2 linked regions of the Anaerobacillus sp. CMMVII genome follow. The protein of the gene in region 1 interacts with the protein of each later gene in a pairwise test. Links are inferred from orthologs where the notes say so. Each region holds a gene or a part of one and is shown on either strand. Other genes may lie near its edges.

What was found.
Region 2: the proteins of H1D32_RS20180 (region 1) and H1D32_RS18985 interact in binary tests that used the Bacillus subtilis proteins (3 or more experiments, as listed by UniProt). The link is inferred for Anaerobacillus sp. CMMVII from one-to-one orthologs.

Annotation. Positions count from the first base shown.
Region 1 is NZ_JACEHK010000016.1:5,154-20,437, forward strand. The notes cover bases 1,672-4,418. They hold H1D32_RS20180 (DivIVA domain-containing protein), read left to right. Parts: upstream 1,672-2,669; coding sequence 2,670-3,167; downstream 3,168-4,418. Other genes in these bases: H1D32_RS20170 (YggT family protein), read left to right, coding at 1,672-1,783; H1D32_RS20175 (YlmH family RNA-binding protein), read left to right, coding at 1,802-2,575; ileS (isoleucine--tRNA ligase), read left to right, coding at 3,531-4,418. In the rest of the region: peptidoglycan editing factor PgeF, read left to right, coding at 1-278; H1D32_RS20160 (YggS family pyridoxal phosphate-dependent enzyme), read left to right, coding at 292-960; more of H1D32_RS20170, read left to right, coding at 1,523-1,671; more of ileS, read left to right, coding at 4,419-6,290; H1D32_RS20190 (TraR/DksA C4-type zinc finger protein), read left to right, coding at 6,461-7,141; lspA (signal peptidase II), read left to right, coding at 7,514-7,978; H1D32_RS20200 (RluA family pseudouridine synthase), read left to right, coding at 7,978-8,901; bifunctional pyr operon transcriptional regulator/uracil phosphoribosyltransferase PyrR, read left to right, coding at 9,133-9,684; H1D32_RS20210 (solute carrier family 23 protein), read left to right, coding at 9,832-11,148; H1D32_RS20215 (aspartate carbamoyltransferase catalytic subunit), read left to right, coding at 11,355-12,260; H1D32_RS20220 (dihydroorotase), read left to right, coding at 12,253-13,533; H1D32_RS20225 (carbamoyl phosphate synthase small subunit), read left to right, coding at 13,535-14,629; carB (carbamoyl-phosphate synthase large subunit), read left to right, coding at 14,634-15,284. UniProt on the Bacillus subtilis protein: May act as a pilot protein, directing MinCD to the polar septation sites or by inhibiting MinCD at the midcell site of division. Required for polar localization of the chromosome during sporulation.
Region 2 is NZ_JACEHK010000015.1:334,638-350,037, reverse strand. Bases 3,134-5,996 are described here. They hold H1D32_RS18985 (post-transcriptional regulator), read right to left. Parts: upstream 4,775-5,996; coding sequence 4,493-4,774; downstream 3,134-4,492. Other genes in these bases: spoVB (stage V sporulation protein B), read left to right, coding at 5,843-5,996; H1D32_RS18980 (COG2426 family protein), read right to left, coding at 5,154-5,639; secD (protein translocase subunit SecD), read right to left, coding at 3,134-4,292. Outside these bases: single-stranded-DNA-specific exonuclease RecJ, read right to left, coding at 1-593; H1D32_RS19005 (LapA family protein), read right to left, coding at 649-969; H1D32_RS19000 (cation diffusion facilitator family transporter), read right to left, coding at 1,071-1,967; protein translocase subunit SecF, read right to left, coding at 2,084-3,007; more of secD, read right to left, coding at 2,997-3,133; more of spoVB, read left to right, coding at 5,997-7,417; H1D32_RS18965 (ArsB/NhaD family transporter), read right to left, coding at 9,206-10,495; H1D32_RS18960 (TIGR04086 family membrane protein), read left to right, coding at 10,716-11,102; preprotein translocase subunit YajC, read right to left, coding at 11,248-11,511; tRNA guanosine(34) transglycosylase Tgt, read right to left, coding at 11,577-12,716; tRNA preQ1(34) S-adenosylmethionine ribosyltransferase-isomerase QueA, read right to left, coding at 12,761-13,789; H1D32_RS18940 (DUF2905 domain-containing protein), read right to left, coding at 13,911-14,129; Holliday junction branch migration protein RuvA, read right to left, coding at 15,159-15,400. UniProt on the Bacillus subtilis protein: Required for post-transcription initiation control of the comE operon. Promotes the accumulation of its target comE mRNA to septal and polar sites.

The sequences.
Region 1 (15,284 bases):
GTCCGTCAATTTCAATGCCATGTTATGAAGTTGATGATCATGTTATTAACCAGGTAAAAAAGGTTACTGCAAACAAACTACCTTACGAGGAAATTAAACCAAACAAATACTTACTAAATTTAAAGGAGTTAAATAAACAATTATTGCTTAATACAGGAATTAAGGAAGAGCAAATCTTCGTTTCTAATTATTGTACCTATAAAGAAACAGAATTATTTTTTTCTTATCGTCGCGAACAAAAAACGGGACGAATGATGAGTTTTATTGGTATGGTTTAAGGAGGAATTGGCGTTGGCAGTCAGGCAAAACTTAGCCCGAATCCAGCAGGAAATTAAGAGTGCCTGTGAACGAGTCGGGAGAGAACGAAATAGCGTTACAATTATTGCAGTTACAAAATATGTTAGTGATGAACGAGCACTAGAAGTATTAGAGGCAGGTGTAACTAATATTGGTGAAAATAGGGCAGAAGAAGCTGTTCGAAAATGGAACGCGCTTAATGGTAAAGGCACCTGGCATTTTATTGGAACACTACAATCACGAAAAGTTAAAGAAATTATTGATGTTTTTGATTATATACACTCTCTTGACCGACTTAGTTTAGCAAAAGAGCTTCAAAAAAGAGCCACAAAGCCGGTTAACTGTTTTATACAAGTAAATGTTTCGGGGGAAACGTCCAAAGCTGGCATTCCTCCAACAGACCTACTTTCATTTGTTAAGGAATTAGAGCGGTATTCGCTAATAAAAATTGTTGGTTTAATGACAATGGCTCCTAACGAAGAAAATCCAGAAGCTACGAGGCCAATTTTTCGTGAACTTAAAGTACTTCAAGAACAAGTACATGCTCTACAGCTTCCGCATGCACCCTGCAATGAATTGTCAATGGGAATGTCTAATGATTTTCATATTGCTATTGAAGAAGGAGCAACATTTGTTAGATTAGGTACATCTTTAGTTGGGTAGGTAATGTAAATCTATAATGCAGAACATAGAATGTCTAGGACTGTTCATCGAAGTATGGCTTTCAATCTTTTTACATTCTACATTCTACATAAATAAAAGGGAGAGAGCGTAATGAGCTTAAAAGCGAAATTTAAGAGTTTTTTTGAGCTAGAAGAAGACCATAATGATTCACAAATAACTCAAAATCAATATCAAGAAATTGACGAAGAATATATTACACGTAGTCAAGATAAAAAAAATGATCGGAAAAATGTGGTCAGTATTCAAAGTGTACAGAAAGCTGCAAAAGTTATGTTAATTGAGCCCAGAACCTATGACGAGGTCCAAGATATTGCTGATCACTTAAAAAATCGTAAAGCAGTAGTAATTAATTTACAACGAATTAGTCATGAACAAGCTAAACGAATTGTCGATTTTTTGAGTGGAACAGTGTATGCTATAGGAGGAGACATTCAAAAGCTAGGGGCTAACATTTTCCTTTGTACTCCTGATAACGTTGATGTTACAGGGTCAATTTCAGATTTCCTATCTGAATAAATATTTAAAGTGGGTGATTAAAAGTATGGCTACAATTCAAAGTATTATTAATCAATTATTATTTTTGTATTCGTATGTTGTTATTGCGTACATTTTAATGTCGTGGTTTCCAAATGCAAGAGAATCTTCAATAGGACAATTTATAGCGTCGATTGTTGAACCGTATTTAGCTCCGTTTAGAAAAATCATTCCTCCTCTAGGAATGATTGATATTTCTCCTATTGTTGCAATCATTGCATTGCGCTTAGCTACAAATGGAGTAAATGCGATTTTCTCGATGTTTTAAGGCAGGGTCACTAATACGATGAGTATGTACGATCACTTTCGAAAAGAAGAACGTCCTTTTGTTGATCAGGTTGTTGAATGGAAAGAAATTGTTAAAGGTCGTTTTGTACATAAGTTATCCGATTTTTTAGATCCTCGTGAACAACAAATAGTAACAGCGATCATTGGGCAAGACCAGGAAGTTCGCTTTTCCTTTTTTGGTGGAACTGAAAAGACAGAGCGAAAACGAGCTTTCTTGTTTCCGCCTTACTTAGAACCTTCAAATGACGATTATCAACTATCAGCATATAAAGTTCACTATCCACATAAATTTGTTCAATTATCGCACCGTGACTTGTTAGGTTCGATGATGGCTTTAGGTTTAAAAAGAGAAAAATTTGGTGACATATATATACAGAATGAAGACATTCAAATTGTTGTTGCCTCTGAAATAAGTAGTTATGTTGAGGCAAACCTTCAAAATATTGGACGAGCCCAAATTCGTTTAGAGTCAATTTCACTGGACAAGTTGATAATTGAAGAAGAAGAATGGAATGAAAAAATGATTACTGCGAGCTCATTGCGATTAGATGTAATTCTTTCAGAAATCTATCAATTATCAAGATCCAAAATTGTTCCGTTTATAGAATCAAAAAGGGTAAAAGTCAACTGGAGAATTATAGAGCAACCAGCTTTTCAACTTCAAAGTGGGGATTATTTATCGGTTCGGGGTTTAGGAAGAAGTAAACTTATTGCGGTACATGGTAAAACGAAAAAGGATAAGTACAGAATAGAAATAGGAATGCGAAAATAGCCGTAGTTTTTTGCAGGAATTTTTCTTATAATGTCGAATTAACTATAATAATTTAACTTATTTAGAGTTTGTGAATACATTTGGAGGTGGCAAAATGCCCTTAACACCATTAGACATCCATAACAAAGAATTTAACAGAGGTTTTCGTGGTTATGATGAAGATGAAGTAAACGAATTTTTGGATCAAGTTATTAAGGATTATGAAATTGTTCTTCGTGAAAAAAAAGAGCTTGCAGATAAAGTTGCAGATCTTGACGAGAGATTAGCCCATTTTGCTAATATAGAATCTACACTGAATAAGTCTATTTTGATTGCTCAGGAGACTGCCGAAGAAGTGAAGAGAAATGCACAAAAAGAAGCTCAGTTAATTATTAAAGAAGCCGAAAAAAATGCCGATCGTATTATTAATGACTCTTTGTCAAAATCTAGGAAAATCGCTTTGGAAATTGAAGAGTTGAAAAAGCAAGCCTCAGTCTACAAAATGAGATTTAAAATGCTAATTGAAGCACAACTTGAAATGCTTGGTAGTGATGATTGGGAGGATTTTAGTAAGGCTAGTGATGACAGGAATGAATTAGTAAGAGAAGTTTAAAGCTTTTCTTGACGTTGGTATTTTTTTTTCATATAATACCTTTATTAATTAAATGGAGAGACTGCTTCGATTGGGACAGTACTTTTTATAAGCATATTGTAGCGAATCAGGGTTGGTGTAAGCCTGGTATAGAGCTGTAAAGAGGAAAATCACCCATGAGCTTCACACCGAACTTTGAGTAGGCTGTGACGAATCATTCACGTTACGAATTTCAAGTGAGCAGTGCAAATGCTGTTTAACAGGGTGGTACCGCGGGTAAACCTTCTCGTCCCTACATAGGGATGAGAAGGTTTTTTTGTACTTTCTAAAGGAAGTTTCAATTTACCTCGAAGCAAAACAATAAAATACATGGAGGAACTAGAAATGGAATATAAAGACACATTATTAATGCCAAAGACTGAATTCCCAATGCGTGGGAATTTACCAAGCCGAGAGCCGCAAATTCAGGAAAAATGGAATCAATTAAATATTTATCAAAAGGTTCAAGAAAGAACAAAGGGGCTACCATTATATGTTTTACATGATGGACCACCATATGCTAATGGTGATATTCATATCGGTCATGCCCTAAACAAAATCTTAAAAGATTTTATTGTTCGTTATAAATCGATGGCTGGGTTCCAAGCACCTTATGTTCCGGGTTGGGACACTCATGGATTACCAATTGAAACGGCGCTTACAAAAAACGGTAAAGTAAACCGCAAAGAAATGACAGTTGCTGAATTTCGTAAGCTATGTGAAGACTATGCACTAGAACAAGTAGATCGTCAACGTGAACAGTTTAAACGTCTAGGTGTTCGTGGAGATTGGGAAAATCCTTACATTACCCTAAACAAAGAATATGAAGCACAACAAATTAAAGTATTTGGAGATATGGCGAAAAAGGGTTACATCTACAAGGGGAAAAAACCTGTATATTGGTCTCCTTCATCTGAGTCGGCGCTGGCTGAAGCAGAAATTGAATACCAAGATAAGCGCTCTCCATCTATTTATGTAGCATTTAGTGTAAAAGATGGTAGAGATGTTTTAGCAGGTGACGAAAAAATCGTGATCTGGACAACTACCCCTTGGACTATTCCAGCTAACCTGGCCATTTGTTTACACCCAGAATTAGAATACTCAGTTGTACAAGTAGATGAAGAGAAATATGTTGTTGCTTCTGGCCTACTTGAGAACCTAATTAGTGTTTTTGAATGGGAATCTTATGAAGTAATTAAGAAAGTAAAAGGTGCTGAGCTAGAGCACGTTAAGGCTCGTCACCCACTTTATGATCGCGACTCAATAGTCATCCTTGGGGACCATGTAACATTAGACGCTGGAACAGGCTGTGTTCACACTGCTCCTGGACATGGGGAAGATGATTTTATCGTAGGACAAAAGTATAATCTTGATGTTCTATGTCCTGTAGATGATAGAGGATGCTTTACGAATGAAGCGCCCGGTTTTGAAGGGTTATTTTACGATGAAGCCAATAAACCGATTACTGAAAAATTAAAAGAGGCCGGAGCTTTATTAAAGCTTTCATTTATGACACACTCCTACCCACATGACTGGAGAACAAAAAAACCGGTAATCTTCCGAGCAACTGCTCAATGGTTTGCCTCAATAAAAGATTTCCGTGAACAACTCTTAACGTCAATTAAAGAAGTTGAGTGGGTTCCAGCTTGGGGTGAAACACGCTTGTTTAACATGGTTCGCGACCGTGGCGATTGGTGTATTTCAAGACAGCGTGCATGGGGTGTTCCAATCCCTGTCTTCTATGGAGAAGATAACGAACCAGTTATTACTGATGAAACAATCAATCATGTATCAAATTTATTTAGACAACATGGTTCAAATATTTGGTTTGAGTGGGAAGCTAGTGAATTACTACCTGAAGGGTTTACTTGGCCACAAAGCCCTAATGGCACGTTTACAAAGGAAACAGATATTATGGATGTTTGGTTTGATTCAGGTTCATCTCACCAGGCAGTATTAGTTGAACGAGACGATCTACAACGACCTGCTGATCTTTATTTAGAAGGGTCGGATCAATACCGTGGTTGGTTTAATTCTTCTTTATCCACGTCTGTAGCAGTTTCAGGAAAAGCTCCTTATAAAGGTGTACTAAGTCATGGATTTGTTTTAGATGGTGAAGGCAGAAAGATGAGTAAATCAATTGGTAACGTAGTTGTCCCGAATAATGTAATGAAGCAACTAGGTGCTGATATCCTACGTTTATGGGTAGCTTCTGTCGATTATCAAGCTGATGTTCGTGTATCAGATGACATTTTAAAACAAGTGGCAGAAGTTTACCGCAAAATCCGTAACACGTTCCGTTTCTTATTGGGGAATTTGCACGATTTTAATCCTGAAACAGATCGTGTAGCATTAACCAAGTTACCACAGCTAGACCGTTACGTTTTAATTAAACTAAACAAGCTTGTGAAAGAGGTTAAAGCAAATTACGATCATTATCAGTTTGCTGGTGTTTATAATAAAATTCATAATTTCTGTTCAATTGAACTAAGTTCTTTCTATATGGATATTGCTAAGGATACATTATATATCCAACACCAAAACGATCAAAGCCGACGTGCCATTCAGACAGTAATGTATGACGTCTTAGTGGCTCTAACTAAGCTTGTGGCACCAATTCTTCCTCATACAGCTGATGAGGTGTGGCCGTTTATTCCTGGGGTCAATACTGAAAGTGTTCAGTTAACAGACATGCCTGAAGAAAATTCAACTGTCTATGATGAATTAATTGAAAAGAAATGGGATCAAGTACTAGAATTACGTGATGATGTATTAAAGGCTCTAGAGACAGCTAGAAACGAAAAGAAGATCGGTAAGTCATTAACAGCAGCAATTGCTTTATATCCAAATGAAACAGTAAAAGAATTGCTTTCAACGATTACTGATTTAGAAAAACTATTTATCGTTTCCAAGGCAGTTGTTGCAGGAAATAAAACGTCTGCACCAAATGAGGCACAGCATTTTGATACAATTGCAATCGTTGTTGAAAAAGCAGCAGGAGAGACATGTGAACGCTGTTGGGTCGTTTCTGAAACAGTTAGCGAAGATGATGCTCATCCAACTCTTTGCTCAAGCTGCGCAAACATTGTAAAAAATCATTACTAAAACGCCTGAAGCAAAACATGGCTTAGCCATTGTTTTGCTTTTCTTTTTTTTCGTACTAACAACAATTTACAGTTATTACAAACAAATTTAGTAAATCTTGTTTCGGCTAATGTTTCATTGTAAGGATAAACTATGTTTGAAACCATCTTATCCAAAAGGAGGCTAGTGAGATGGGCAAATATGATAACATAAAACGGGAATTGTTAGCTGAAAAAGAACGTTTAGAAGAAAGAATTAAGGAACTTGATCATTATGACTTGAATAAATCAATGTCCTTTTCTACTGGAGAATTATCACAGTATGATAACCATCCTGCTGATACTGCGACTGATACGTATGAGAGAGGTAAGGATATTGCCTTATTTGAGCATATAAACCAGGAGTATGAAGATGTAATAGCTGCACTAGAGAGAATGGAAAATGGATCGTATGGAATATGCGAAGTCTCGGGAAAAGAAATACCTTATGAGCGTTTACAGGCATTACCCACAGCAAGAACTACAATCGAGTATAGTAAGGAAAATGTAATTGCTCGAGAGCGCCCGGTTGAAGAAGATGTACTAAAATCATTTGATGAGTTTAACTTTGATAATAATGATAATGAAACCGAGTTTGACGCTGAAGATGCCTGGCAATCTGTGGCGAAATTTAATGACAATTCCATGGTATTTGAAGACTCAAGTTTAAATAACGGTGAGGAACTCATAGGATATGTCGAAGAAATTGAAGCGTTTGTTTCTACAGATATTGAAGGGTATAAAGGTGATGAAAATATTTCTATTCAAAGAAATGTTCATTATGATCACTATATGGACCAACTAGATCGTTTAGAAGCTGGAGATGACATTTAATAAGGTTAGCTTAGATTTTTGTTTTTTTATTACGCTCTTTTCAAAAAGATTGTTGTTATTAGCTTTTAGGTCGTAACAAAGGGTTCTTCACGCAGAATAAATAAGCCATTGGGACAAATAAATTTGCCCCAAAAGGTTATTTATTCTCAAAAGACGACCTAAAAGCAACAAAGTTTACAAAAGAGCCTTTTATTAAGGTAAAAAGAGGTGTTTCTCCCTCTTTTTACTTAAAAGCTCAAAGGAGATGCCCATAAAAAACTCTAAACTCTAAACTTTGCACTCTAAACTGCTGCTCCCAAGATTGTTCAAATCCCTTAGCTATGCTAAAATGCTAAGAGATATGAAACATACTAGGAGAGCGGAGGAGCATAGATGAGATATTACATACTAGCAATTATCATACTTTTATTAGATCAAGCAACAAAATGGCTTATCGTAACAAAAATGGCGTTACACGAACAAATTGCAATTATCGAAAACGTTCTTTATATTACATCCCATCGAAATAAAGGTGCTGCGTTTGGGATCTTACAAGGGCAAATGTGGCTATTCTTTATTGTCACAACCATAGTCGTGACTTTTGTTGTTTATTATATTTATAAGCACGCGAAAGAAAGTAAGTTATTAGGCATTTCATTAGGCTTAGTTCTAGGAGGAGCCATCGGTAACTTTATTGATCGACTTTTCCGCGGTGAGGTTGTTGACTTTATTGATGTTTATATTTTCACTTACGATTTTGCTATTTTTAATGTCGCAGATATGGCCTTAGTCATTGGTGTCGGAATATTAATGCTTCAAATCTTTTTAGAAGAAGGAAAAACAAGGGAGAATAAATAATGGAAATATATGAATGGACGATAGAGGAAAGCGAAAAAAACGAACGTTTAGATAAATGGCTTTCCGCACAAGAAAATGATTGGTCCCGTACTCAGGTGCAGCTTTGGATGAAGGAAGGTAACCTAACTGTAAATGGGAATCATGTGAAAAGTAATTATAAATGTCAAATCGGTGATAAGATAAACTTGGTTGTTCCAGAACCACAGTTGCTTGATGTGGAACCGGAGGAAATGAACCTTGATATTGTCTATGAAGATGAACACGTGCTAGTTGTTAATAAGCCCCGTGGTATGGTTGTTCACCCCGCTCCAGGTCACTTAACTGGTACATTGGTAAATGGTCTAATGGCCCACTGTAAAGATTTATCTGGAATTAATGGAGTTTTACGCCCAGGAATCGTACATCGTATCGATAAAGACACTTCAGGTTTGTTAATGGTTGCCAAAAATGATAAGGCTCATGAATCGTTAGTAAACCAATTAAAAGATAAAACTACAACGCGTATCTATAAAGGAATCGCCCATGGGGTCATTGCTCACGATCATGGTACAATTGATGCTCCAATAGGTAGGGATAAACAAGACCGCCAAAGCATGACAGTTACAGATGACAACAGTCGGGATGCAGTTACTCATTTTACTGTGTTAGAACGATTAAAAGATTTTACGCTCATTGAATGTCGTTTGGAAACTGGTCGTACTCATCAAATTAGGGTTCATCTAAAGTACATTGGTCACCCATTAGCAGGAGACCCGAAGTATGGACCACCTCGGACATTGAAGCTACCTATTCAGGGTCAAGCCCTTCATGCAGCTGTTCTTGGTTTTACTCATCCTGTTTCAGGAGAGAGATTAACCTTTGAAAGAGATGTCCCTGAAGACTTTCTTCATTTACTTGAAGAAATTCGCAAAAGTTCTCATTGACAGTTATGATGAAATTTGTCATAATACAATAGACAAGAAGATATCTTCCCTTTAACTACAGTCCCGTGAGACTGAGAAGGAATTAGAGAAACGTTACAGATAGGAGCTTACTGTGCCTATGTCTGTTATTAGCGTAAACTCAAAAGCCTCTCATCCTTATTACGGTGAGAGGCTTTTTCGTTGGGGAAAAGATCTTGAATTCAAATATCTCTATAGAAGGGTGGTGCAAATATGTCTAAGGCAACTGTTATCTTAGATGAACAAGCAGTTAGAAGGGCATTGACGAGAATTGCCCATGAAATAATTGAACGGAATAAGGGAATTGAAGACTGTGTACTAGTTGGAATTAAAACTAGAGGTATCTATATTGCCAATCGGTTAGCAGAGCGTATTGAGGAAATTGAAGGCACTAAAATAACTGTTGGTGAAGTTGATATTACTTTATATCGTGATGATCTTTCTCATAAAACTGAAAATATGGAGCCATTATTAAAAGGCACATCAGTTCCTGTTGATATTAATGATAAGAAAGTGATATTAGTTGATGATGTTCTTTATACTGGTAGAACTGTTCGAGCAGCATTAGATGCAATTATGGATATTGGTCGACCATCGCAGATTCAATTAGCGGTATTGATTGACCGCGGACATCGAGAATTACCAATTAGACCGGATTATATCGGTAAAAACGTACCAACATCCAAAACTGAAATGATCGTTGCAAAGTTAAAAGAAGTAGATCAGTTAGATGAAGTAACAATTGAACAAAAAACCTCCCTTTAAAACAGTCCTGAGAGGCTGACAAGGGGTATACTCCTCTTACTTAAGATAACTCTTTTGGGTTAATTTTGAGTAGAAGACCGTACCTCTTTGGATAATGACAAAGAGGTTTTTTGTATAAAAAGTTAATTTTGAGGAGGAGTATTAATTATGAATACACAAAAAGATGTAGGAATTCGCGAAATACCAAAAGCAGACAAATGGTTAGTATTAAGCTTGCAACATCTATTTGCAATGTTTGGGGCAACAATCTTAGTTCCATATCTTGTAGGGTTAAGCCCTGCGGTTGCATTGGTATCAAGTGGATTAGGGACTTTAGCATATTTACTTATCACTAGAGGTCAAGTACCAGCATACTTAGGTTCATCATTTGCTTTTATCGCACCAATTATCGCAGCAACAACACTAGGTGGACCAGAAGGGGCGATGGTAGGAAGCTTTGTAGCCGGTTTAATTTACGGAGTAGTAGCATTGTTTATTAAGACAAGTGGAGTTAACTGGTTAATGAACATTTTACCGCCAATCGTAGTTGGACCAGTCATAATGGTTATCGGATTAGGGTTAGCGGGAGTTGCGGTAAGTATGGCAATGAATGTTCCTGGTACAAATGATTATGATGGTACATTGTTTACAGTGGCATTAGTAACGTTAGGAATTACAGTAATAGCGTCGATGTTCTTTAAAGGCTTTTTCGGACTTATTCCAATTCTTATAGGTATTGTTGGTGGATATTCGTTTGCTTACTTCCAAGGGATCATTGATATGACACCAGTTAAGGAAGCTGCATGGATCCAAGCACCAGATTTTATCATTCCATTCGTAACTTATACACCAGCTTTTTCTTGGCAAATTATCGCTATTATGGTTCCAATTGCAGTAGTAACAATTGCTGAACATATCGGTGACCAAATGGTTTTAAGTAAAGTAGTTGGGAAAAACTTTATTAAGACTCCTGGCTTACATCGCTCTTTACTTGGAGACGGGGTAGCAACGATGATTGCATCAGTTCTAGGTGGTCCACCAAACACGACTTATGGAGAAAACATTGGTGTTATCGCGTTAACGAGAGTATATAGTGTGTTTGTTATCGGTGGAGCAGCATGTTTAGCAGTGATGTTCGGCTTTGTAGGAAAAATCTCAGCATTAATCTCAACGATCCCTACTGCAGTAATGGGTGGAGTTTCAATCCTGTTATTCGGTATCATCGCATCAAGTGGTTTAAGAATGTTAATCGATAATAAAATCGATTTAGGAAACAAGCGTAATCTAATTATATCTTCAGTAATTTTGGTTATTGGTATCGGTGGAGCCTTTATACAGGTCTCTGACCATGTTCAAATTGCTGGTATGGCTTTAGCAACAATCATTGGGATTGTTCTAAATTTAGTATTACCTGGAAGAGAAAAAGTTGATTTAAATGCAATGTTTGAAGAAGAACTAGAAGAAGTGGAAAAATCAGCAGCTTAATATAGTATATCCCTTTAAATAAGTACGAGAGACTTAGAAGGGTGTTAATTTCAAGGAGTATGGGGAATGATATCCCCACTCTTTGATGCACCCTTATGAATAATCAGAAGGGTGTTTTTTTTTTGAAACAATGGTTTAGTTTGGAGTCATTTAAGCATTCTAGACAAGAGACACTGCCAAAACCTGCATTGAAAGGGGAACTGGAAATGAAACATTTATTAACGATCACGGAACTCCATAACGAGGAAATCTTAGAAATACTACATGAAGCACAACAATTCTCAGAAGGGAAAATGTGGACTCCTTCTCCAGATAAATTTGTGGCAAACCTTTTTTTTGAACCAAGTACTAGAACGAAATTTTCTTTTGAAGTTGCGGAGAAGAAACTTTGTCTTCATGTTTTAAACTTTGAGAGTCAATCATCTAGTGTACAAAAAGGTGAGACATTGTATGACACGGTAAAAACATTAGAAGCAATTGGAGCTAATGCGGTAGTGATACGCCATCCACAAGACCATTATTTTGATGAACTTGTTGGGGGGATTTCCATTCCGATTATTAATGGTGGTGATGGCTGTGGGCATCATCCGACTCAGTGTTTACTAGATTTGCTGACAATTCAACAGGAGTTTGTAATATTTCAAGGACTAAATGTTGTAATCGTTGGCGATATCCGTCATAGTCGTGTAGCTAGATCTAATGCCGATGTTCTTAAACGACTTGGTGCAAATGTTTATTTCTCAGGACCGGAACAATGGATGGACGATACGATGGTAAATGGTAATTATCTACCGATGGATGAGGCGGTAAAGATTGCTGATGTGATGATGATGCTTCGGATCCAACACGAACGTCATGCGTTTAAAATGATTTCATCTAAAGAAGAGTATCATGAACTTTTTGGTTTAACGACAGAAAGAGAAGCAATGATGAAAAAGAGTAGTATTATTATGCACCCAGCACCGATTAACCGTGATGTCGAGATTGCAAGTCCATTAGTTGAGTGCGAGCGTTCACGAATTTTTAAACAAATGACGAATGGTGTGGCAGTAAGACAGGCAGTTTTAAAACGTGCGTTACAACATAAAGGGGAGGTTGTTTACATTGGCTAAGTTATTGAAAAACGGAAAAATTCTAGGTGAAGACGGATCGTTAAGAAAGATAGATATTCTGATTGAAAATGATTTGATTAAAGAAATTATTAACAACATTTCAGAAGCGGATCATGAAGTCATTGATTTAGAAGGTAAAGCAATCTTTCCTGGTTTTGTAGATCTTCACGTACATTTACGTGAGCCAGGTGGAGAATACAAGGAAACAATTGCTACAGGTACAATGGCTGCAGCTCGTGGTGGTTTTACAACCATTGCTCCAATGCCAAACACTCGCCCTGTTCCCGATTGTAAAGAGCAAATGGAGTGGTTAAACAAGCGGATTGCAGAAACGGCTGTTGTAAGAGTGTTACCATATGCTTCAATAACCGTTCGCGAATTAGGAAAAGAGATGACTAATTTTGCGGAACTAACAGAAGCTGGTGCTTTTGCTTTTACAGATGATGGTGTTGGCGTTCAAGATGCAAGCATGATGCTTAATGCCATGAAAGAAGCGGCAAAGCTGAATAAAGCAATTGTTGCACATTGTGAGGAAGAAACATTAATCAATAAAGGCTCAGTACATGAAGGTCAGTTTTCAGCGAAAATGAATTTAAACGGAATACCTTCTGTATGCGAAGCTGTACATATTGCTAGAGATGTACTTTTAGCAGAAGCAGCTGGTGTTCACTATCATGTATGTCATATTAGTTCAAAAGAATCAGTGAGAGTCGTTAGAGATGCCAAGCGCGCTGGTATTCGTGTGACTGCTGAAGTAACACCACATCACCTATTACTTTCTGAGCAGGACATTCCAGGCTTAGACTCAAATTACAAAATGAACCCGCCTTTAAGAGGGTTAGACGATAAACAGGCGTTAATTGATGGGTTATTAGATGGCACAATTGATTTTATCGCTACAGACCATGCGCCACATTCTGCACAAGAAAAAAGTGAGTCAATGGCTTTAGCACCATTTGGAATTGTTGGTTTAGAAACGGCATTTCCCCTACTCTACACGCATCTTGTAGAAACGGGCATAATGACTTTAAATGATTTGGTCGCTAACTTAACTACAAAACCATGTGAGACTTTTAATTTACCATATGGCAAATTAAAAGTTGGAGAGAAAGCTGATTTAACGGTTGTAGATTTAGAACTTAGCGAAAAGATAGACCCTACTAACTTTTTATCAAAAGGGAAAAATACACCTTTTACAGATTGGGAATGTAAGGGTTGGCCAGTACTCACCATCGTAGACGGTTACGTGGCTTGGAAAAGGGAGGAAGTATAAAATGAAACGCCAATTAATCTTAGAAAATGGAACAGTATTCGTTGGAAAAGCATTCGGAAGCGAACGAGAAATGTCTGGAGAAGTAGTGTTTAATACAGGTATGACAGGCTATCAAGAAATCTTATCTGACCCTTCTTACTGTGCACAAATTGTTACATTAACTTATCCCCTAATCGGTAATTACGGAATTAACCGCGATGATTTTGAATCAATTAAACCTTCTATTAATGGTTTAATTGTTAAAGAGGCAGCAAAATTTCCTAGCAATTGGCGCAACGAAGAGTCAATTGATGATTTGTTAAAGGCGTTAGATATTCCAGGACTAGAAGGAATTGATACAAGAAAACTTACAAGAATGATCCGTAATGTTGGAACTCTACGTGGCAGACTTTGTGGGATGGACGCCGATGTTGAAACAGTTGTTAACGAGTTAAAAGAGTTAACATTACCAAAAGATCAAGTTTCAAAAGTTTCTACAAAAGCATCATACGCAAGCCCTGGAAGAGGCTATCGAGTAGTTTTAGTTGATTATGGAATGAAAAAGGGAATTTTAAGAGAATTAAATAATCGTGATTGTGATGTGGTTGTTGTTCCTTATAATGCAACAAGTGAAGAAATTCTTCGTTTAAATCCAGATGGAATTATGCTAAGTAATGGGCCTGGAGATCCTGTCGATGTTCCAGAAGCGATCGTTACGATTAACGAACTTTTAGGAAAAGTACCGATTTTCGGAATTTGTTTAGGGCACCAACTTTTAGCTTTAGCTTGCGGAGCGAAAACGACTAAGCTTAAGTTTGGCCATCGTGGTTCTAATCATCCAGTAAAAGAATTGTGCACTGGGAAAATTGCAATTACTGCTCAAAATCACGGCTACACAGTAGAACCGGAAACAGTTAAAAATACAAGATTAGCCATTACTCACGTAGCTGTTAATGACGGAACAGTTGAAGGTATGGAACATTTAGATTATCCAGCTTTTAGTGTTCAATACCATCCTGAAGCATCACCAGGACCGGAAGATGCAAATGATTTATTTGAACGCTTTGTGGACTTAATGAAAAATAAAATCGAATTAAAATCTGTAGCTAGGGGGTAACAACATGGCAAAGCGCGAGGATATCAAGAAAATTTTAGTCATTGGTTCAGGGCCAATTGTAATAGGGCAAGCTGCAGAGTTTGATTATGCGGGTACACAAGCATGTCAAGCTTTAAAAGAAGAAGGTTATGAGGTCATTTTAATAAATTCAAACCCAGCTACAATTATGACGGACACATCTATGGCTGATAAAGTGTATATCGAACCAATTACGTATGAATTCGTTAGCCGAATTATTAGACAAGAAAAGCCAGATGGGTTATTACCTACATTAGGTGGACAAACAGGTTTAAATATGGCAGTAGAACTTGAGAGATCAGGAATATTAAAGGAATTTAATATTGAACTTTTAGGTACGAAACTCCATTCTATAGAACAAGCAGAAGATCGTGATTTATTTAGAACATTAATGAATGACTTAAATGAACCAGTTCCTTCTAGTGCAATTATTCATACTCTCGAAGAAGCGTACCAGTTTGTAGAGGAAATTGGTTATCCAATTATTGTTCGTCCAGCCTACACACTAGGAGGAACTGGTGGAGGTCTTGTTTATAACGAGGAAGATTTAATTGAAATCGTTACGAGTGGATTAAAATACAGCCCAGTGACACAGTGCTTAGTAGAAAAAAGCATTGCCGGCTTCAAAGAAGTAGAA
Region 2 (15,400 bases), on another replicon or contig:
GCTAATCCTTTAAAAGGATATAAACAATCTTCTTGTTTTGGATTTACGATCGTTAACGCATTCGGCAGCACTGGTGGCGGTTCGTGATGATCTGTCACAATAAAGTCCAGACCAATTTCCATTGCCACATTTGCCTCATGAACAGCCGAAATTCCAGTATCAACGGTTATAACTAATGAATACCCTTCAGCCTTCGCTCTTCTTAGTGCAGGCTCATTAGGGCCATACCCCTCAGTAAAGCGATTAGGAATATAAAAGTTAAAATCCGCTTCTAACCGTTTCAGAGTAAGGATCATAACTGCCGTGCTGCTTACTCCATCGGCATCATAATCCCCAAAAATTAATATTTTTTCTTTATTTTCAATAGCTTGCATTATTCGTTCTGTTGCTTGTCGCATTCCCTTCATCAAAAAAGGGTCATGGAACTCCGTTTTTTCTATATATAAGAACTTTCGAGCTTCCTCAACTGAAGTAATCCCTCTGTTTAAAAGTAAATTTGCCACGAGTGGCGATATTTTTAGTTCCGTGACAAACTGTTGTTCTAAGGAATGGCCTCCTCCTTCTACTTTCCATCTTTTCTTCGATCTTAGCATGAAATACCACACCCCTAACCTATATAGTATACAAGAGGTTAGAGAGTGTGGCAATTCATGTTTTTGGATTCGAGTCGCTATTATTATTTTGTATTTTGGCCTGTTCTTTCTTCGTGTTACTACTTTTTCTTTTCAGATCTTCATGCTCTAATTGAAGCTTTTTTAGTTTTGATTTCAGCCCATAAAATTGATATAAACCCACTCCGCCTACCAATAACGCGCCCATTAAAACTGAACTAATAATTACAATCACAAGAGGCCACTGAGCAGTGCCAAACATGTAGTTTACAGTTACTACCTCCATGTTAATTACCGCAAAAATAGTAATTAGTAATGCAACAACCAAACCAAGAATTAACCCCGATTGCCCTCTCAATTGATCAACTCCTTATTAGTTTTGAGTGTTGAGTTTTTTGCAAAGTAGTGCTTCGAAGCATTGCTGTCACAAACTCTAGACTCTACACTCAAAACTCTAAACTACTCTGAAAATGGATTAATGTGGATGCGAACATCTTGGACATGTTCTATTTTTACTAACTCAGCTTTTACTTTTTTGCCAATCGCATGACCTTCTTCAACTGTTATGTGGGGATCAACAGAAATTTTAATATCAATAATAACGTAATGACCATGCTCACGCGCTAAGAATTCGTCGATTTTTAAAACCCCATCGACATTTAAGGCTGTTTCACGCATTTCAACCGTATCCTCATCGTGAAGCACATGATCCAATGCATTGTGAATCGATTGTTTTCCTAGTCCCCAAGCCATTTTTAAAATAAGACCTGCTACAAAAATTCCAGCCAAAGGATCAGCGTAAACTAACCACGGAACGCCAATATAGCCTCCCAATATGGATGCACCAATCCCGATTAAAGCAGCAATTGACGAAAAAACATCAGAGCGATGATGCCAAGCATCTGTTATTAAAGCCTCACTACGATATTTTTTCCCTAACCGGTATTTGTAACGGAACATCAATTCTTTGACAACAATTGAAAAAATAACAGCATAGATGGCAATAATCCCTGGAACCTCAATTGGTTCATTCAAAGATTTAATTGCAGATAGAGCAATTTCGAAACCAACAATAAATAGTAAAACTGCTACTATGATGGCCGCAATGGACTCAGCTTTTCCGTGACCATAGGGATGATCTTCATCTGGTGGTAATTTTGCGGCCCTAACACCGATCAACACTGCGACAGACCCAACCACATCAGAGGCCGAATGGACCGCATCTGCAACTAGCGCTCTACTGCCAGCTAACCAACCAATGACACCTTTAATTAAAGCCAAGATAATATTTCCGATTATCCCTACCCAAGCGGCAAATTGTACTTGTTGATACCGCTCGTCTTTTACATCATTCATTTAATCACCTATTTCTTAATTAGTACCCAATCTAATATGTAGCCAAACCAGAACTTCATGGTATCAAAGAGAAAATAAACCGTGGCTTATTCTCACCACGGTTTAACCTACTACTATTATGCTTCATTCTCAGTTATTTTAAAGCGCTTTTTTTGTAAACTTTTACTTTTCCAAACTAGCCATAATTGTGCTGCAATAAATAGCGATGAATATGTTCCTGCTACCAATCCTACTAGTAAAGCAAAGGAGAACGTACGGATCGCTTCGCCACCAAAGATAAGTAGGGCTGCTGCCGCAAAAACAACTGTTAATACGGTATTAATCGAACGCGCTAACGTTTGGATTAAGCTTTTGTTCACAACTCGTGCTAGATCTTCAAACCCTCTAACCTTCTTTTCGTAGCTTAGATTTTCTCTAATCCGGTCAAAGGTTACAATTGTATCGTTAATGGAGTACCCTACAATTGTCAGGACCGCTGCAATGAACGGCAAGTTCACTTCCATTTGCGTAATACTAAAAATTGTAATAATGAAAAACGCATCGTGAAGTAAAGCAACAATAGCTGCGACACCATATAACAGTTCAAAGCGGATAGTTACGTAGATAACTATACCAATCGATGCAAAGATGACCGAGTAAAAGGCATTCCTTGCAAGTTCACGACCGATCGTAGGTGTTACCGTACTAATATTAGGCTCAGCACCAAATTGTTCATTAAAGTGGCGTTGTACTTTAAGAATTTCGTCTTGAGTTAAGACACCAATAAAAGTAGCATAAGCCATTTCACTACGGTCCCCAGCTAAAAGTACATTATCAGGAGTTAAACCAATTTCAGCAAACTCATTATTAACAATTTCAGCAGTTAAGGTTTCGCCACTTAAGAGCTCAATCTTTGTCCCACTATTAAAATCAATGCCTAAATTTAAACCAACAGTCGAAAGTAAAATAACTCCCGTTAGTACAAGTAGAGCTGAGAAGATAAAGAACTTTTTACGATGTTTTACAAAATCTAGTTTTGAATCTCCAAAATTAAAGTTCACTTATTTCACTCTCCTTTACCCCAAATAAGCCTGGTTTCTTATTCAAAATTCTACTGTTTACCCATAAACCTAAAAGGAGTCGTGAACCGTAAACTGCTGTTAAAAAGCTTGTTAAGATACTTACAATTAACATGACTGCAAATCCTTGCACGGCCATTGTTCCAAAATAGAACAAGACAGATGCTGCTAAAATGGTTGTAATGTTAGCATCTAGGATGGTTGATAGAGAACGACGGCTCCCCGCTTTGAAAGCAGACATTGTCGTCTTTCCTGTGCGAAGCTCGTCCTTAATTCGTTCGTACGTAATAATATTTGCATCGACCGCCATACCTACTCCTAGAATTAATGCGGCAATCCCAGGAAGCGTAAGAACTGCATTCATCCAATTAAAGACTACAAGTACAAGGTATATGTAGAAAGATAGTGTAATAACTGCAATCATTCCCATAAAACGGTAGTAAATTAACATATAGAGAAAAATTAAGGCTACACCAATAAACCCAGCATAGATTGTCATCTCCATTGCTTTTTCACCAAGAGCCGCACCTACTGAATTCGAATACACTTCCTCTAACTTTACTGGCAGGGAACCTGCATTTAGGACATCGGCTAAAAATTGAGCTTCTTCTAAAGTAAATGTTCCTTCAATAACTACGTTTGTTGTATTCAGTACATTTCTTACAGTTGGAGCCGAGATAAACTTCCTCTCTGATTCCGGTTTTTGCATTTCCTGCATAAATGAGTCGCCTTCTTGAAAGTCCATCCAAATAACAAGCTGACTTCCTAACACAGCCGGATCACTTGTAACTTGACCAAATTTCGCTGCATCATTTAAGGTAACGGCAACCCATGGTTGGTTAGTCTGACTAAAAGTAACATTTGCTCCACCTTGTTTAAGATCAGCACCATCAAGCATCAAATTATCATTAATATCTCGAAATGATAATTGTGCTTCTGTTGAGAGAAGCTCACGAGCTGTTTGTTGATCTTCGACACCAGCAAGCTGAACCCTAATTCGGTTTTCACCTTCAATCGATACATTCGGCTCAGAAACCCCAATAACGTTAATCCGCTGGTTAAGCGCTGTTACTGTCGTTTTTAAAGCCTCATCGTCTATTATATCTCCTTCATGAGCAGGAAAGACTTCATACAAAACCTCAAACCCACCTTGAAGGTCTAAGCCAAGCTTAATTTCTTTTGCAACATCCATTACCGTTGTGACAACAAGCGTTGCAAGAAGAGCTACAATTAGAAAAAAAGCTACAATACGACCTTTTTTAACCATCTTCAGTAATGCCTCCTTGTTTTAAAACTAGCTATGTATATAAAAATTAGAATGTAGAATGTAGAATGTAGAATTTTTCATCTAAGTTCTACATTTTACATTCTACATTAAAAAAGCTTGTCCGTATATTTACAACATTTCAATTATAGCGATGCTTTGTTTCCACTGTCAATTTCATTCGTCAAATCTACCATTTTGACTTACCAATTAGGCGGTTCTTCCGATGTAAACCAATTAGGCGCTTTATACGCTCCTACCGTAAGCCATGTCATATAGTCATTTACCTTTAGCGTAAGAATAACACTCACTAAATGATTAATTTGCACAAATTTCTTCTCTTTACGAAGCTTAGCAAGGACACATTCCCAAAGCTCCTCTTCTGTTGCACGATCGTAGCCTAACATATGAAATTCCTCGACTTTACTAGTTAATGCAGGCATGACATCGTCTTTCCAAACTTCAAATTGCTGTTGCTCTACCATGACAAGTCCCCCTTTATATGAAAAGTGCCGACCCAAAATGACTAGACACCTTCCTAAGTTCAAAGAATTTAAGCTTTCTATCTATTAAAAAAAGAGCAAAGCTCAATGTTAAGCAACACAAGTCGTGTAAGACATTAAATAGTCTAATAAATTTTGAACTCGTGGCTAGACTGATGCTCATTTTAAAAGGCTATTTTTCGGAAAGTTGTACTTTCGTAAAAATCCCAAAATCCGGATTTTTACACAACATACTAAGATTACATTACTTATTTAGTAAGTATTGCTCTTTTCTTACTTAACTTAATGAGTTATATCTTCATCTAAGGGATTTTCCAAATATTTCAGTTTAGAAGCACCAATGTTTTAGAAAAGAGCCTTATTAAAAGATCGCATATACAAACAAACTTACACCAACACCTGCAATGACAACACCCGTTGTTATCGCAAGAAAAGCTTTACGAAATGGAATAAAAAAGAGAATGGATGCCAAACATGCTGTCCATGCCCCAGTTGTTGGTAGGGGAACAGCGGTAAATAAAATTAATCCTAGCGCCCCGTATTTTTCAACATTAGCACTCTTATTCATCGTTCGATTATATAACCAATCAAAAAAGCGTTTATAAATTGGGAACCTCATTAAAAACGTACTTAATGGACGAAACAAGATTAAGATTGGAATGATAGGCAAAATATTACCTAAAATACTATAAAAAAGTGCCTCTCCGTAAGATAATCCAGCTAAGAAGGCAAAAGGTAGGCCCCCCCTTAATTCAAGTATCGGCATTGCTGAAATGACAACTACTATTAACTCCGTTGGTAAAAAACTTAAATGCTCAACTAAAAAATTCTGAAAACTCTCTTTCAATTCATAACTCTCCTTTTATGTAGTTTTGAGTGTTGAGTTTTGAGGTTTGAGTTAGTTTAGCATGGCTTCGAAGAATTACTAAAATTAACTCATAACTCAGAACTCAAAACTGATTTTATAGAACTTGTCATGCTTTGTCCCCTATTAAGCATATAAATAATTACGGAAAATATCCATCATTTTTTAGAAGGTAGGGGTTAGTTGTGAGCAAACAAAGCTTTCTGCAAGGTGCATTTATACTAATTATAGCCGGACTTGTCGTTAAAATCCTAGGATTTGTTAATAAAATTGTTGTAGCCAGAATTATGGGCGCTGAGGGTGTAGGCCTTTATTCAATGGCCGTTCCAACATTGCTCCTAGTAATTACGATTACCCAAATAGGGCTCCCTGTTGCGATTTCTAAGCTAGTTGCCGAAGCCGAGGCTGTAAATGATCGCAAAAAAATCAAACAAATCTTAGTCGTTTCTCTTGCCACTACAGGTACTTTAAGTATTATTTTCACTTTAGGAATGATCGGCTTCGCTCCAATTATATCAAAATATTTCCTTACAGATGCAAGGGTTTTTTATCCATTAATAGCTATATCACCAATCGTTCCCATTGTCGCACTATCTTCTGTTCTAAGAGGATATTTCCAGGGTAGACAAAATATGAAGCCTTCAGCTTACTCACAAGTTATCGAACAGGTTGTGCGAATTACTCTTGTCGCTCTTTTAACAACTGCTTTTTTACCTTATGGGATCGAATATGCTGCTGCCGGAGCAATGATTTCCGTTGTTATTGGCGAATTAGCGTCTTTAGTTTATATGTTAACGATGTTCAAGTTGAAAAAAAGAATTAAGGTTAGAAGGAACTTCTTTGGAGAGTTAAGAGAAGGTAAAAGAACATTCAATGACTTAATGGCAGTTGCTTTACCGACTACCGGAAGCCGTTTAATAGGTTCTATTACATTTTTCTTTGAACCAATTGTTGTGTCGCAAAGTTTAGCAATTGCTGGAGTGACTACAGTGATTGCCACTAAACAATACGGGGAATTGGCTGGCTTTGCTATCCCATTACTATTTTTACCTACTTTTATTACATATTCATTATCAGTCTCCCTTGTCCCGGCAATTAGTGAGGCTGCTGCCGGAAAACAATATAAATTAATTCACCATCGTCTCTCCCAAGCGCTTCGTTTGGCGTTAGTATCAGGAGGTATATCGTGTGTCATTCTTTATGTATTTGCAGTACCTATTATGGATTTAATGTATAACGCACCTACGGTTGCTACTTATATAAAAATAATGGCACCTTTTAGTATCTTTTTATATTTTCAAGGCCCACTACAAGCTGCTCTTCAAGCACTTAACTTAGCCAAGGCTGCGATGGTTAATAGTTTAATAGGTGCAGTCGTCAAAATTAGCGCAGTGTTTGTTCTAGCGTCACGCCCAGAATTAGGGATTATGGGGGCTGCTCTAGCCATTGTTGCTGGATTTATGCTCGTAACTCTACTCCATTTCGCTACGCTTGTAAAAACAATTTCTTTTACATTACACGTTCGTGAGTTTTTAAAAGCAGGTATTTGCATTTTGCTAAGCGCTTGGCTAGCAACCTTTCTTTATAATCATGCGTTTTTGGAGCACAGTATCTTATCGAAAACTTTGCTAGCAATTTCTATCGTCGGAATTAGCTATGTATTTTTACTTATGGTATTCGGATTAATCAAGAAAGAGGAAATGCGTAGGGTGCCTTTCGTTGGTCATTGGTTGTCCCACTTTATTATAAGTAAAAACTAAATCAAAAATAAAAACCGGTTCTGTTTCCTATCGCAAAACGTCAATTTGCACAGGAAAATGCAAACAAAAATGTAACCATTTTTGTACTATAAAATATAGGGCGACTTGTAGGGCTAGAGAGACTAAAAAAATTAGAAATAGCAAGGGTTTATACCCTTGCTATTTGCTTTAATTGCTATTTCTTCGGATTACAAATTATGATTTTTGCTCATTAAGATGTTTGCAAACCATTTCCGCCTTCTCCGTATCGATTTTTGTTAGGTATGAGAATGAATAGGCGGAGAATTTCCTGCTAATTTATATAGGAGACGCTTAAGAAGCGGAAATAGGCGGAGATATTCCGATTACCTGCTCTAAATAAGAAAAAATCTAAAGATTTGGATAATATAAACGGAAAAACTACCCTTATTTTTAAGGAAATACGGGTATTTCCCAGTTTAGCCGGAATTTTACCGTTTATTTTTCTGTAACATCAGTTATAACAGAGCCTCACCTTAATAAAAACAACAATATTTATCTGTATATCTCAATTTGCAAGTAAAAATGTAGTGTATTTTGCTGCGGTACACAGGCTATTGTACCCCAACATTTTAATATACAAAATGCACTACAAATTCTCCCGAAGTAAATATCGATATCCCTTTTCATCAACAAAAATAGACCTCCAAATTACCATACAATTTGAAGGTCATTTTGCATTACATTTTTAATGTTTGCGATAGGTAACGGAACCCGTTACAAAAATAACGCTCTTTTACTAAAAGATTGTTGCTATTAGCTTTTAGGTCGGAACCAAGCGAATGCTTGGTTCCGACCTAAAAGCAACAAAGTTTACGAAAACATCCGAAATAAAAGAGGCTTCTTCATAAGTTAGCTTACGCTAACTTATGAAGAAGCCTCTTTTCACTTTTTTAATCCTTTAAATCCACATAAAAAGTTTGATTATCATTTAAGGAGCAATAGGATATTTTTTTTATGTCTTTGTATCCTAGTTTGCGCAGCTCTTGCCTTAACCATAAGGGAGTTTTTTCAATTTTTTCCAGATGATCTGTTTGTACTTTGCCATCCAAAACTAATGGTAGAGGTAAATTTACGGTAGCTGCATAGTCTGGATCCTTCTTTTCTCGTTCTGTTTTTTCAATGACGGAAAGTTTCCCTGAAGGTTCTAGGATAGCAAACTCTACGTCAGACAACCTTCTAATGTTACTTTGTCTTAGTTGAATCATTAAATCGTCAAAATTGTACCGTTGCTTTTTCATTTCATCCTCATCTATTTTGCCTTTATTAATCAAAACTGAGGGCTTTCCATCAATCATTTTTCTTAATTTTTCACTCTTTAACGATACCCATGCCAAGAAATTTGAATGATACACAAAATCAAAATCGGAACAATGGTATTCATCATTGGAACCCGAACATTTTCAATCGAGATTACAGCTAATTCTGCGATCATAATCGATACAACGAAATCTAATATTGACAATTGTCCTATTTCTCGCTTTCCCATAAAACGTAAAACGAGCAAAATGATAAAGTAAATTAGTATCGTTCTTAGGATAATGGTCGAATAATCCACGCAATGATCGCCTCCTATTCGTTTAACGACCGAACTACTTGCGTTGGTGTTAGCTATTTTCTCTTAGTTTGACCATTTTTGGATAAAAAATTGGTTAAAGAAAATGGAAAAAAGTTTAAAGTGTAAAGTTTAGAGTTTAGAGTTTAGAATTGCTCTGTCTTACTTCGAAGCAATGCAAAACAACTTTAAACTTAATACTCTACACTTTAAACTCAATAAAAGTAAATTAAATATCGAAAGTAAATATAGATACTAGAAATAACAAATGAAACTAATGCAACAGGTGCGCCTACTTTTAAGAACTCCCAATAGCTAAACCCTTGATTAGCACGAGCAGCTAATCCAGCAACGATTACATTGGAGGTTGCACCAATTAATGTCGCATTTCCACCTAAACAAGCTCCTAAAGCTAAAGCCCACCATAAAGGATCTAAATTTGTCATCCCATAATTTTCAAACTCTACAATAACTGGAATCATTGCTGCTACAAAAGGAATATTATCTACAAACCCCGATAAAATCCCTGATGCCCACAAAATTAACATAGCGGTTTTCGGAAGATCACCATCTGTATAATAGATGATCGATTTAGCAATTTCATCAATAATTCCAACCTCTTTTAAGCCACCTACGAGCATAAATAAACCGATAAAGAAAAATAATGTGACCCATTCCACCGATTTAAAAACTTCCTCAACTTGTTGTTCTTGGTGGGTTAAGAGAAGTAATAACAAAGCACCAGCCATTGCCACACTTGTAAGTTCTACCGCTAAAATCGGCTGAAGGATAAACCCTACAGTAGTTATTATGAGTACTGATACTGATTTTAAAAGTAATGGTTTATTCTTTAGGTATCTAGTCGCTGTTACATCCATTAATTTCAGACGATTTTCTTCAGTGACACGAAGTTTGTTCCCATAAAAATACGCCATTGCAACAATTATTACAGCAAAGATAATGATAACCACAGGACCTAGGTGAAGTAAGAATGCATTAAAATTTAAATGTTCTACGGCTTGCCCAATCATAAGATTAGGGGGGTCACCGATTAGGGTCGCAGTTCCGCCAATATTAGAAGCCAAGATAGTCATCAATAAATAAGGTATTGCCGAGATGTTTAACAATCTTGTTAATGTTAGGACGATAGGTACGATTAACAGTACTGTCGTAACATTGTTTAAAAAAGCAGACCCGACTCCAGTAATTAACGAGACAACTATTAATAACGGAATTGGTTTGCCTTTTACCTTTTTCGCCACAGTGATAGCGATATACTCAAAAAATCCACTTTGACTAGTGATTGATACTAGAATCATCATTGAAAGCAGCAAGGTTATTGTATGCCAATCTATATGATGAATAAATGCAGAATCTAAATCAAGTACTCCAAAAAATAGCATGAGAACTCCACCTAGACAGGCGACTAATGCTCTATTTAGTTTTTCAGATATTATCAGGGCGTAGCTAATGATAAATATGATAAAGGCAAAGGTTAGTTGCATCATGATCCCCTTTCATGAAATCCATTGTTACATTGTATGAAGGGTTTGTCTTATTTAGAAGTTTTGAGTGTTGAGTATGAGTTATAAGTTAGGGTGCGACCTCATATTAAAACTCAAAATTCAACACTCTTAACTCAAAACTTTAATTCTAAATTTGTACAAGGGTGAATAAGCTTTATTAGGCTGAAAAACAGAGTTTTTGTAAAGGGGGAAGAGAAGCTTGGAAAACAGAGGAATTCTAACTTCAATGGTTTATGGTCTTGTCACAATATTGCTGATCATTCTTTCAGTAAGCTTTATTATTTCGTTGCTACTTAGGTTTACTTCATTAACTGAAACATCTTTCAGTTGGGTAATTATGGTCCTAACATTTGTTGCATTAATCATTGGAGGCTTCGTTTCAGGAGGTAAGTCAAAACAAAAAGGCTGGATGGTTGGGGCAGGTACAGGTCTTTTATATTCTTTACTTGTTTTCTTAGTCCAGTACTTAGGCTATAATGCCACATTTTCAATGGAGCAATATCTTTTCCACGGTGGATTTGTTTTCGCAGCAATCATCGGTGGGGTCTTAGGCGTAAATGTAGTAAGGAATTCACGTATGGTTTAAAAGTGTAAAGTTTTGAGTTTTGAGTTTTGAAAGCTAGGCTTCGCCGCTTTACTCACAACACTTTAAACTCTACACTCTTAACTCTAAACTATGACAAAAGAGAAGGGACAATCCAATTGGATGTCCCTTCTCTTTTGCCTATGTACTAGTCAGGATTAACTACTTCACGGATGGCATTTCGATCAAAAGTTAATTTCTTGTTATCAGTAACTAATAATATGACTCTGTCTTCGTCAATTGCATCGATTGTGCCATGAAGGCCGCCGATCGTGATGATTTTGTCACCCTTTTTAAGGTCAGCATGCATTTGTTGAATTTTCTTTTGACGCTTTTGTTGTGGTCGGATTAATAAAAAGTAAAAAATCGCGAACATAAATACTAATGGTAAAATCGCTGTAAAAAAGTCCATTGTTGTTTCACCCCTTTCTAAAAATAAATATTGATACTATCCATTATCCCTTTTCTTTCACAAAATTAAAAGTTTTTTGCATTAGGTTTATTAAAACCATACATTTCAAAAAACTCCTCACGGAAATCTAAAAGGCGATCTTGGCGAATAGCTTCTCGGACTTGCTCCATTAATTTTAACAAGAAATAGAGATTATGGTAAGAGGTTAATCTAAATCCGAACGTTTCGTCACATTTGACAAGATGGCGAATGTAGGCTCTAGAGTAATTTTTACATACATGACAATCACAATTTTCATCTAATGGTCTGAAATCACGAGCATATTTGGCATTTCTAACAACAAGTCGACCAGTGCTCGTCATACAAGTCCCATTTCGACCGATCCTAGTAGGTAATACACAATCAAACATGTCAATTCCACGAATCGTTCCATCAATTAACGCGTCAGGTGAACCAACACCCATTAAATATCTAGGCTTATTTTCAGGTAAATGTGGTGTCGTAAATTCTAAAACACGATTCATCACATCTTTCGGTTCCCCAACAGATAGACCACCAACTGCATAACCAGGGAAATCTAGAGATACTAGGTCTTGGGCACTCATTTTCCTTAAATCTTCATATTCCCCACCTTGGACAATTCCAAATAACCCTTGACTCTCAGGTCGCTTATGACCTTCTAAACAACGTTCTGCCCAACGACTTGTTCTCTGTACTGATTTTAACATATATTCGTATGTAGCAGGATACGGAGGACATTCGTCAAAGGCCATCATAATGTCAGAACCTAAGGCATTTTGAATTTCCATTGCCCCTTCAGGACTCAAGAATAATTTTTCACCACTTAAATGATTACGGAAATGTACCCCTTCTTCTTCAATTTTCCGTAGGGCACTTAAGCTAAAGACTTGAAATCCACCTGAATCTGTTAAAATTGGGCGATCCCAATTCATGAATTTATGTAATCCACCAGCTTCTTTAATTATATCATGACCTGGTCTTAACCATAAGTGGTAAGTATTACTTAATATGATTTGCGAGCCTATTTCCTTTAATTCCTCAGGACTCATCGTTTTTACTGTAGCTAATGTTCCTACTGGCATAAAGATTGGCGTTTCAAAAGTACCATGTGGTGTGTGTACTTTCCCCAAACGAGCTCCTGACTGACGACAAGTTTTAATATGTTCATAGCGAATGGCTACCATTAATTTGTTGCTCCCTTCATTTCGTACAAAAAAATATGTGAATTTTATAGGATTAACATCGCATCACCAAAGCTAAAAAAGCGATATCTTTCTTTGACAGCTTCTTGATATGCATGAAGTGTATTTTCACGGCCACAAAGAGCACTCACGAGCATGATTAACGTAGATTTTGGTAAATGAAAATTCGTTATTAATCCATTAATTGCTTTAAACTCAAATCCAGGATAGATAAATATACTTGTCCATCCTGAACATTCTATAAAACCACCATTGTTGGCATGAGCAATCGTTTCTAACGTTCTTGTTGAAGTTGTACCTACAGTAACAATTCTCTTTCCAGAGCTTTTTACTTTATTTAAGGTTGCTGCGGTTTCAGCCGTCATCTGATAAAATTCTGCGTGCATCTCATGCTCTTCGATAACATCTACACTAACTGGGCGGAATGTGCCAAGTCCAACATGAAGAGTGATATAGACGATATGAACTCCTTTGGCAGCAATTTGCTCTAATAGCTCTTCAGTGAAATGAAGTCCAGCAGTTGGCGCAGCTGCAGAGCCACGATGTTTAGCATAAACGGTTTGGTAACGTTCTTGGTCTTCCAATTGTTCTGTAATGTAAGGAGGTAATGGCATTTCACCTAAGGATTCTAAAATTTCATGGAAAATCCCTTCGAATTGAAATTCGATAATGCGACCACCATGCTCTAACTCTTCTTTACAAATACCCTTTAAGCGTCCATCACCAAAAGATACAACAGTTCCCTGCCGAACTCGTTTTGCCGGCTTAACCAACGTTTCCCACTGATTATTTTCAAGCTGTTTTAATAAAAGACATTCAATATTGGCGCCTGTTCCCTCTTTAATTCCATAAAGTCTTGCAGGTAAAACTCGAGTATCGTTTAAAACAAGACAATCTCCCTCACTAAAAAAATCAATCACATCCGAAAATCTGCGATGATTTATTTCACCTGTTTTTGAATCTACTACCATCAGTCTAGATGAGGTGCGGTCCTTAAGTGGTGTTTGGGCAATCAGTTCCTCAGGTAAATAAAAATCAAAATCTTTAACTTCCATTTTATTAATTCACCTTTTTCACATTTAGGTTTGGAGTTTGGATTAGCTATTATTTAATAATTAGCTAATCCAAACTAATATATAAGCATACATAAGTACTATATTGTTGACAAGTAAATATTTACCTTAAGCGGCCAACAATATATAGGATTAACGAGATAACAATACTTAAAACAATCGAAGTAACAATTGGAAAATAAAAAGTCGTATTTCCTTTCTTAAAGAAAATATCTCCCGGTAATTTCCCTAAAGCAAGATACTTGCCACCAACTTGCCATAACAGTCCTAAAACAATTAAAATAACCCCCACTGTAATCAGTAGTTTCGGAATATTTGGCATTACTCTGGGACCTCCATTTGAAAATGTTCATATACTTTGTGAGTAACACCATTCTCCCCCTAGGCGTTCGTTGTAAAAAGCCAATTTGCAATAAATACGGTTCATAAACGTCTTCAATCGTATGTGACTCTTCACCAATTGTTGCGGCAATCGTATCGAGTCCTACAGGCCCCCCCCGGAACTTTTCAATAATCCCTTTTAAAAATTTATGATCAATGTGATCTAAACCAAGTGGGTCTACTTGTAGTCTTTCTAATGCATTGACTGCTAATTCTAGGTCAATAAATCCTGTGCCTTGAACTTGAGCAAAATCACGAACTCTACGCAGCAAACGATTTGCTATTCGAGGCGTTCCCCGTGATCGCCTGGCAATTTCAATACTTGCCTGTTCAGCAATTTCAAGTTGATAAACATCTGCTGTCCTTAATACAATATTCATTAATTCATCATTGGTATAATACTCCAAACGGGACAAAACACCAAAACGATCACGTAAAGGTGACGATAAAAGACCCGCCCTTGTCGTAGCACCTACTAATGTGAATGGTGGTAAATCTAATCGAACTGAACGGGCGGTCGGCCCTTTTCCAATTACGATATCTAAGCAGAAGTCTTCCATCGCAGGATAAAGCACTTCTTCTACGACACGGTTTAGTCGATGTATTTCATCAATAAACAAAACATCACCAGGTTCTAAAGCGGTCAAAATTGCGGCTAAATCACCTGGGCGTTCAATAGCAGGCCCTGATGTTGTTCGAATTTGAACATTCATTTCATGCGCAATGATAGTAGCTAATGTGGTCTTACCTAACCCGGGAGGCCCATATAACAAGACATGGTCCAGAGCTTCATTCCTGATTTTGGCAGCTTCGATAAATACTTTTAAGTTATTTTTAACTTTTTCTTGTCCGATATATTGGCTAAGTAATTGGGGACGTAATTGATTTTCAAGCGTTTCTTCCTCTTGTTGTACCTCAGCCGAAACCATTCTTTCTTCCATATTATTACCTCCTGAGAACGCAACTCATTCTATATCTTTAAAAGCAGTTGCAACGCTTTTTTAATATATTGATCTGTAGACAGCTGTTCTTCAGCAAGCTTCGGAGCAATTTTTTTAATTTCCCGTTCAACATATCCTAATGCCTGTAAAGCCTCAATGGCATCTTCTAATTCTCGAGGGTATTTGGCTTTTTGATCTGCCTTGAGCTCATAAACAGGACCCACTAAACTAGGCATGAAATCAGCTAATTTTCCTTTTAAGTCTAAGATCA